2 regions of the Ensifer sp. 2TAB8 genome follow, and region 2 is predicted to be linked to the other one. Evidence: riboswitches for the same ligand, from Rfam matches in the RefSeq annotation. Region 2 holds a riboswitch; the other holds the start of a gene.

Region 1 (4,407 bases), on a different contig from region 2:
GCTCCCGAAGGGCTGGACATCGCCTTGGAAATCGTGCGCGAGGCGCTTCCGGAAAAATACCACGAGACGGCCTATGCGCTCGCGGTCGAAATCGCCGCGGCGGACCAACGTATCCGCAACGAGGAGATCCGCCTGCTGCAGTTGCTGCGCGATCGCCTGGGTCTCGACAAGCTCACCTGCGCGGCTATCGAGCGCGGGGCGCTTGCCCGCTTCCGCCGATAGCCTATCCCACCCTGGCCTAACCCAGGTGCATTGCCCTCAGTAGATGCCGTTCGGGAAATAGCGCAGGTAGATTTCCTCGAGCCGACCGCTGCGCGACAGCGCCAGCAGAGCGTGGTCGATGGCCTGGGTCAGGGCCGGTTCGGATTTGCGGTTCATGATCGTCAGGCCTTCGCCGAGAAAGCGCTGCGAGAAATAGGCGCCATCGACGAGCGAGCAGCACCCGCCGGCGGTCGTGCCTGAGACCCAGAAGGAAAGCTGCAATCCGTCGGAAAAGACCGCCGGCACTTCACCCTTCTGCAACGCCGTCAGCATGGCGTCGCGATCCGGGAAAACCTTGGCCTCGATCTTCGGGAAGAACGCCTTGAACATGGCCTCATGCGTCGTCCCCGCCACGACCCCGACCGCTTTCTTCCTGAGATCCTTCGGACCCGCCACGGCACCGGCTGCCTTGGCGTTGATGGCGAACCGGGCGGGCAGCCGCATGAAGGCGCGCGAGAAGCCGAAGCGCTGGCGCAACTCAGGGCCGACGGCGATGCCGGCGGCGACCGCTTCGCCCTGCCCCTGTTCCAGCGCCGGCAGGAGTTCCGCATAGGTCACGGCCTGGATCTGGCATTTGGCTTCGATGTCGAGCTCGCGGCAGATCTCGCGCACCAGATCGACGTGAAAGCCGGAGAGCTTGCCGGACTGGTCGATGAAATTGAACGGTGGAAAGTCCACCGTCGTCAGGAAACGCAGACGCGCCAGACCCGTGAGATCGGGCTTGGCGATGCGTTCGCGCGCATCGAACAGGATCGGCAGATCCTTCGGCTGCGCCGCCAACGGCGTTGCGATCAAGGACGCGCAGAGAGCGAACAGGGAAAGAAATCTCATGGGCAGCGGGCCGGCATGTCTCATGTGGCAGGGGCGGCCCTTAGAACCGCGGGATGATTCATCGAGCGGTAAAGTAACCGTCCGCAAGGCAACTGGCCATAGGCCTCGCGCGAACGCGGCAAGAGAGGCTTCAGGAAGAATTGGAGCGGGTGATCGGGATCGAACCGACGACATCAAGCTTGGGAAGCTGGCGTTCTACCACTGAACTACACCCGCGATGCCTGCGAAATTTCCCGAACCGAGACGATCTGTCAAGGACCCTTGCGCGGTATCGCACGAGGGTCCCACGCAAAATCTCCTACTCGGCGCGGAAATGCTTCGAAAGCTTGAGGCCTTGCGCCTGGTAGTTGGAGCCGACGCCGAGACCATAGAGGCCCTCGGGCCGTTCCAGCATGTGTTCATAGACGAGGCGGCCGACGATCTGCCCGTGCTCGAGGATGAACGGCACCTCATGGCTGCGCACCTCCAACACCGCGCGGCTGCCGGTGCCGCCGGCCGAGGCATGGCCGAAGCCCGGATCGAAGAAGCCCGCATAGTGCACGCGGAACTCACCCACCAACGGATCGAACGGCGTCATCTCGGCGGCATAGAGCGGCGGGACATGCACTGCCTCGCGCGAGACAAGGATGTAGAACTCGTCCGGATCGAGGATCAGTTCGTCGCGTCCACGGCTATAGAGCGGCTCCCAGAAGTCGAAGATCGCGTGCTGCGCCTTCTTGTCGACGTCGATGACCGCGGTATGGTGCTTGCCGCGGTAGCCGATCAGGCCGTCCGGGCCAGTGCCCTTGAGGTCGATCGACAGCGCAATGCCGCCACCGCTGACATTCGGGCGCTCACTCGCCACGAGAACGTCGCTCTCGTGCAGCGCCACCAGCGCTTGCTCCGACAGCAGCGATTGGCCCACGCGGAAGCGGATCTGAGACAGGCGCGAGCCACGGCGAACGACGATCGGGAAGGTGCGCGGGCTGATTTCGAGATAGAGCGGGCCGCTGTAGCCGGCTGGGATCTTGTCGAATTCCTGGGCGCGATCGGTGATGACGCGGGTGAAGATGTCGAGACGGCCGGTCGAGCTCTTCGGATTGGCCGAAGCCGACATGTCCGAAGGCAGCGCCAGGCTTTCCATCAACGGCACGATGTAGACGCAACCGGTCTCCAGCACTGCGCCATCGGTGAGATCAACCACGTGCAGCTTCAGGCGGTCGAGCTTGTCCGCGACCAGGTGTGACGGGCCTGGCATGAAGCTCGCGCGGACGCGGAAGGCCTTGGCGCCAAGACGCAGGTCGAGGCTCGCCGGCTGGATCTGATCGGCGTCCAACGGCCTCTCGCTCTTCAGGCGCCCCGTTTCGAACAGCGCGGCAATCGCGCGGTCGGCCAAAATCCCAGTGTCGCGGCCCATTGCAGTCCTCTTTTCAGTTGCGAGACAAAACCAAACTCCGGGAATTGACGCAAGCGCACCCTAGCAGTATTGAAGCTTTATCCCGTGGTGATTTGGCCGGTCGGCTTGCAGCCACGTTAAACAAGTAGCTAAAAAGGCCGGGTGTCAAAACCGGCCCGTTTACGCGGCCGGTTTTTTTGTTTTTGAAGGTGATCGTCCCATGAGCAAGAACTGGCGCCCGGCAACCCAACTCGTCCACGGCGGAACCACCCGCTCCCAGCATGGCGAAACGTCCGAGGCAATCTTCCTCACCCAGGGCTTTGTCTACGAGACGTCGGAAGCTGCGGAAGCCCGTTTCAAGGGCGAGACCGAAGGCTTTATCTACGCCCGCTACGGCAGCCCCACCAACGACATGTTCGAAAAGCGCATGTGCATGCTGGAAGGCGCTGAAGACGCGCGCGCCACGGCATCGGGCATGGCCGCCGTCACCGCCGCCATCCTCTGCCAGCTGAGGGCCGGCGATCACATCGTCGCTGCCCGCGCCCTCTTCGGTTCCTGCCGCTGGGTGGTCGAGACGCTGGCACCGAAATACGGCATCGAATGCACGCTGGTCGACGGTCGTGATCTCAAGAACTGGGAAAAGGCGATCCAGAAGAACACCAAGGTCTTCTTCCTAGAAAGCCCGACGAACCCGACGCTCGAAGTCATTGACATCGCCGGCGTCGCGAAGCTCGCCAACCAGATCGGCGCCAAGGTCGTCGTCGACAACGTCTTTGCAACGCCGCTGTTCCAGAAGCCGCTGGAACTCGGCGCCCATATCGTCGTCTATTCCGCGACCAAGCACATCGACGGCCAGGGCCGGTGCCTGGGCGGCGTCGTGCTGTCCGACAAGGACTGGATCAACGAGAACCTGCACGACTACTTCCGCCACACCGGGCCGGCCATGTCGCCGTTCAACGCCTGGACGCTGCTGAAGGGCATCGAAACCCTGCCGCTGCGCGTCAAGCAGCAGACGGAAACGGCCCGCCGCGTCGCCGATTTCCTCGCCGAGCAGCCGCAGGTGGCCAAGGTCATCTATCCCGGCCGCAAGGATCACCCGCAGGCCGACATCATCGCCAAGCAGATGACCGGCGGCTCGACGCTCGTCGCCTTCGAACTGAAGGGCGGCAAGGATGCAGCCTTCGCGCTGCAGAACGCGCTTGAAATCGTCCGCATCTCCAACAACCTCGGAGACAGCAAGAGCCTGATCACCCATCCGGCAACGACCACGCACAAGAACCTCACCGACGAGGCCCGCGAGGAGCTTGGCATTTCCGCCGGCACCGTGCGCTTCTCGGCAGGGATCGAGGACAGCGACGACGTGGTGGAAGATTTCGCCCGCGCGCTCAAGGCTGTCAAAGCCTGAGGCAACGAAAGATACGGCCGCCGCGACAGGACGGCGGCCGTCGATCCCCCGCGGCGCTCATGCTGCTGCAGCGCTGCCATCCCAGGTGGCGTCACCTGCGGGATCGAGAGGGCCCAAACAGCCGATCGGGATTCTCGCAAGCCATTGCCCAGGAATGGGTATGCACAATCTTGCCGTTATTCTTGACGAAACCATCTTGCTGTAGAATACCCTGAAAGACCTGAAGCAAGGTGTTGCCCATGTATCGCGCTTTGACCCGCGACATAGAAGTTACGGTGGAGCCGTACTATCTCGAAGAGCAGTCGGATCCCGATGACGGCCGCTATGTCTGGGGCTATCGCATCGTCATCTCGAACCATTCGGACGCAGCCGTCCGGTTGATGACCCGCTACTGGCATATCACCGATGAGAATGGGCAGGTCGACGAGGTCAGCGGCCCCGGCGTGATCGGCGAACAGCCGCTGCTCAATCCCGGCGACACCTATGAATATTCGTCGGGCTGCCCGCTGGATACGCCGTCGGGCGTGATGTTCGG
Region 2 (4,407 bases):
GGATGGCTCGGTCAACCCGGACTTCGTGCTCAACAAGCCCGCCTACCAGAACGCCAAGATCCTGGTTGCCGGCGACAATTTCGGCTGCGGCTCCTCGCGCGAGCACGCACCGTGGGCGCTGCTCGACTTCGGTATCCGCTGCGTGATCTCCACGTCGTTCGCCGACATCTTCTACAACAACTGTTTCAAGAACGGCATTCTGCCGATCGTCGTCAGCCAGGCTGACCTCGACAAGTTGATGGATGACGCCTCGCGCGGTTCCAACGCCATCCTCTCGGTCGACCTCGAATCCCAGGAAATCACCGGTCCGGACGGCGGCTCGGTCAAGTTCGAGGTCGATGCCTTCAAGCGTCACTGCCTGCTGAACGGCCTCGATGACATCGGCCTGACGCTGGAAAAGGCGACCGCCATCGACAGCTTCGAGAAGTCGGTCGGCGCCTCGCGCCCCTGGGCCTAAAGCAAGCGGCATGACGCGCAAGCTCATCTCCTCGGGCTCGCCCTTCGAAAAGACGGCAGGCTATTCGCGTGCCGTCGCGATGGGCGACTGGTGCTTCGTCTCCGGCACGACCGGCTACGACTACGCCACCATGACCATGCCCGAGACGGTGGAGGAGCAGGCGCGCAACTGCCTGAAGACGATCGAGGGCGCGCTGAAGGAAGCGGGCTTCTCGATGAAGGACGTGGTGCGCAACCACTACTACGTCACCGATGCCAGCTTCGCCGACCGGGTGTTCCCGGTTTTCGGCGAAATCTTCGGCGAGATCCGCCCGGCCGCAACCATGATCGTCTGCGATCTGATCCGCCCGGAAATGCTGATCGAGATCGAGGTCACCGCCCTTCGCGGCTGAGACAGAACTTTCTGCTCGCACCATCTCTTCTCAAATCGATTCCGATTTCGGCCAAGATGCGGTAGTCCATGGACTTCGCAGACGAGACGCTGAACCCGGAAGACGCCCATGCAATTTCAAGGCACCGCCGACTATATCGCCGACAAGGACCTGATGATCGCCGTCAACGCCGCGATCCGGCTGGAACGGCCGCTGCTGGTCAAGGGCGAGCCCGGCACCGGCAAGACCGAGCTTGCCCGCCAGATCGCCGCAGCCCTTGGCCTCGAGCTGATCGAATGGAGCGTCAAGTCGACCACCAAGGCGCAGCAGGGGCTTTACGAATACGATGCCGTATCGCGCCTGCGCGACAGCCAGCTCGGCGACGAGCGCGTCAACGAGGTCAGGAATTATATCCGCAAGGGCAAGCTCTGGCAGGCCTTCGAGGCCGATCGGCGCGTGGTGCTCCTGATCGATGAGATCGACAAGGCCGATATCGAATTTCCGAACGACCTGTTGCAGGAACTCGACCGCATGGAATTCCATGTCTACGAGACCGGCGAGATGATCGGCGCCCGTCATCGGCCGATCGTCATCATCACCTCCAACAACGAGAAGGAGCTGCCGGACGCCTTTCTGCGTCGCTGCTTCTTCCACTATATCCGCTTCCCCGACGCCGACACGCTCGCCCGCATCGTCGAGGTGCATTACCCCGGCATCCGCAAGACGCTGCTCTCGGCCGCCCTTGCCGCCTTCTACGACATCCGCCAGGTGCCGGGGTTGAAGAAGAAACCGTCCACGTCCGAAGCGCTCGACTGGATCCGTCTGCTCGTCGCCGACGAGGTCGATCCGGCGGATCTGAGAGCCGACGCCAAGACCATGCTGCCGAAGCTGCACGGCGCACTTCTGAAGAACGAGCAAGACGTACACCTCTTCGAGCGCCTCGCCTTCATGGCGCGGCGCGACGGATGACCCCGGACGCCCACAAGGTCCTGATCTACGCCACCTGGCGCGACCGATTGTTGGTCTTCGACGAGCCGGACTTTCCCGAGATCGCGCTGCAGGTGCCTGGCGGCACGATGGAGCCGGACGAGAGCCCAGAGGCCGCGGCAGTGAGAGAATTTATCGAGGAGACGGGGCTGACGCCGTCGGAAACGCTCGCCCATCTCGACACGCAGGACTACCACTACCCGAAGGACGGCAGGACGATCTGCCATCGGCGGCACTACTTTCACGTCGCGCTCGCCGGCGAGCAGCGCCAGACTTGGGTGCATCAGGAAATGACGCCTTATGGCGGCGGTGACCCGATCCGCTTTCGCTTCTTCTGGCTCGGCCTGGATGAGGCTGAGCGCCGGCTAGGTTATGGAATGCGGGATGCTCTAAGCCTGCTGCAGACTAGCCCCTCTCCTCGGGTTAAACCCGAGGACTAACCTTCTCCCCACAAGCGGAAAGAGGGGACGAGGACGACGAGTAAGCCCCCAAGCCGAGACGGGCCGGCAGCGAACCCGGCGATCAAGATAGGCCGAACGGCCGCTAAGCTTGACTGGCGGAGCGATCGGGTGCGGCAAGGCCCCTTCTCCCCGCCCGCGGGGAGAAGGTCGCGGCAGCGGGATGAGGGGCCACGACACCCCGAATCGTTTTTCTTGACCCCCGAGGCCCTGTCGCGCTATCAAATTCCCTGTGGTGATTTGGCCGGYCGGCTTGCAGCCACGTTAAACAAGTCGCTAAAGGGCCGAGGAAAGTTGGATTTCCGAGGACCGGTCGCGATCAATCGCTGCCGGTTTTTTTGTATTGATCGAGTGGAAGCCCATGCCCATCAAGATTCCCGATACGCTGCCCGCTTTCGAAACCCTCGTGCATGAGGGTGTGCGGGTGATGACCGAGACCGTGGCGATCCGTCAGGATATCCGCCCGCTCCAGATCGGGCTCCTGAACCTCATGCCGAACAAGATCAAGACAGAGATTCAGATGGCGCGCCTGATCGGCGCCTCGCCGCTGCAGGTGGAACTGTCGCTGGTGCGCATCGGCGCTCACCGGGCCAAGAACACTTCGGAAGATCACCTGCTCTCCTTCTACGAGACCTGGGAAGAGGTACAGGGCCGCAAGTTCGACGGCTTCATCATCACCGGCGCGCCGGTCGAGACGCTCGAATACGAGGACGTCACCTATTGGGACGAACTGAAGCGCATCCTCGACTGGACCGAGACCAATGTGCACTCGACGCTCAACGTCTGCTGGGGCGCGATGGCGGCGATCTATCATTTCCACCACGTGCCGAAATATGCGCTGAAGGAAAAAGCCTTCGGCGTCTACCGCCACCAGAACCTCAATCGTTCCTCCGTCTATCTCAACGGCTTCTCCGACGATTTCGCGGTTCCGGTCTCGCGCTGGACCGAGGTCCGCCGCGCCGATATCGACAAGGTGCCGAGCCTCGAAATCCTGATGGAATCGAAGGAGATGGGCGTCTGCCTGGTGCACGAGAAGAAGGGCAACCGGCTCTATATGTTCAACCACGTGGAGTATGATTCGACGTCGCTGTCGGACGAATACTTCCGGGACGTGGATGCGGGCGTGCCGATCAAGATGCCGCACGACTATTTCCCGCACAACGATTCGACCCTGCCGCCGCAGAACCGCTGGCGCAGTCATGCGCATCTCTTCTTCGGCAACTGGATCAACGAGATGTACCAGACGACGCCGTATGATGTCGCGGAGATCGGCGCCGGGAAAAGCTGAGGTCAGATGTTCATTCCCTTCTTCCTCGAACTCAAGGCGGCGAAGGTCCCGGTCACGCTCCGGGAATTCCTGTCCTTGATCGAGGGGATGGAGGCGGGCATCGCCACCTTCGACGTCGAGGCCTTCTACTATCTGGCGCGTACGGCACTGGTGAAGGACGAGCGCCATATCGACCGCTTCGACCGGGTGTTCCAGCACTGCTTTTCCGGCCTTGAAGCCGTCAACCCGATGGAGGCGGGCGAAGAGGCTGTCATCCCCGAGGACTGGCTGCGCAAGCTCGCAGAGAAGCATCTGAGCGAGGAAGAAAAACGCCTGATCGAGGCGCTTGGCGGCTTCGACAAGCTGATGGAGACCTTGCGCCAGCGGCTGCAGGAGCAAAAGGGCCGGCACCAGGGCGGCTCGAAATGGATCGGCACCGCCGGCACCTCGCCCTTCGGCGCCTATGGCTACAATCCCGAGGGCGTCAGAATCGGCCAGGACCAGTCGCGCCACCGCCGCGCCGTCAAGGTCTGGGACCGACGTGAATTCAGGGACTACGACGACACGGTCGAACTCGGCACCCGCAACATCAAGGTCGCACTGAAGCGCCTCAGGCGCTGGGTGCGCCAGGGTGCCGCCGACGAGCTCGACCTCAACGGCACGATCCGTTCCACCGCCGAACACGGCTATCTCGACGTCGTGACTCGCCCCGAACGCCGCAATGCCGTGAAGCTCCTGATGTTCTTCGATATCGGCGGCTCGATGGATGATCACATCCGCATCGTCGAGGAACTGTTCTCGGCGGCCCGCGGCGAGTTCCGGCACATGGAGCACTTCTACTTCCACAACTGCGTCTACGAGGGCCTGT

The links. Region 2 has a riboswitch for S-adenosylmethionine ahead of metA (homoserine O-acetyltransferase MetA). Riboswitches for the same ligand answer to the same signal wherever they lie in the genome.
Region 1: another riboswitch for S-adenosylmethionine. It lies ahead of AB4Z53_RS03060 (O-succinylhomoserine sulfhydrylase); the one in region 2 lies ahead of metA (homoserine O-acetyltransferase MetA).

What each region holds. Positions count from the first base shown of each region.
Region 1 covers NZ_JBFRGB010000001.1:619,056-623,462, forward strand. Annotated here, with positions in the region: gene AB4Z53_RS03040 (tellurite resistance TerB family protein) at 1-222, shown strand, start outside; gene AB4Z53_RS03045 (transporter substrate-binding domain-containing protein) at 259-1,092, opposite strand; tRNA gene AB4Z53_RS03050 (tRNA-Gly) at 1,234-1,308, opposite strand; gene AB4Z53_RS03055 (2'-deoxycytidine 5'-triphosphate deaminase) at 1,391-2,488, opposite strand; SAM riboswitch at 2,563-2,641, shown strand; gene AB4Z53_RS03060 (O-succinylhomoserine sulfhydrylase) at 2,688-3,872, shown strand; gene apaG (Co2+/Mg2+ efflux protein ApaG) at 4,112-4,407, shown strand, end outside.
Region 2 covers NZ_JBFRGB010000003.1:144,666-149,072, reverse strand. Annotated here, with positions in the region: gene leuD (3-isopropylmalate dehydratase small subunit) at 1-457, shown strand, start outside; gene AB4Z53_RS08725 (RidA family protein) at 468-848, shown strand; gene AB4Z53_RS08720 (AAA family ATPase) at 957-1,796, shown strand; gene AB4Z53_RS08715 (NUDIX hydrolase) at 1,793-2,254, shown strand; SAM riboswitch at 2,495-2,572, shown strand; gene metA (homoserine O-acetyltransferase MetA) at 2,634-3,560, shown strand; gene AB4Z53_RS08705 (vWA domain-containing protein) at 3,567-4,407, shown strand, end outside.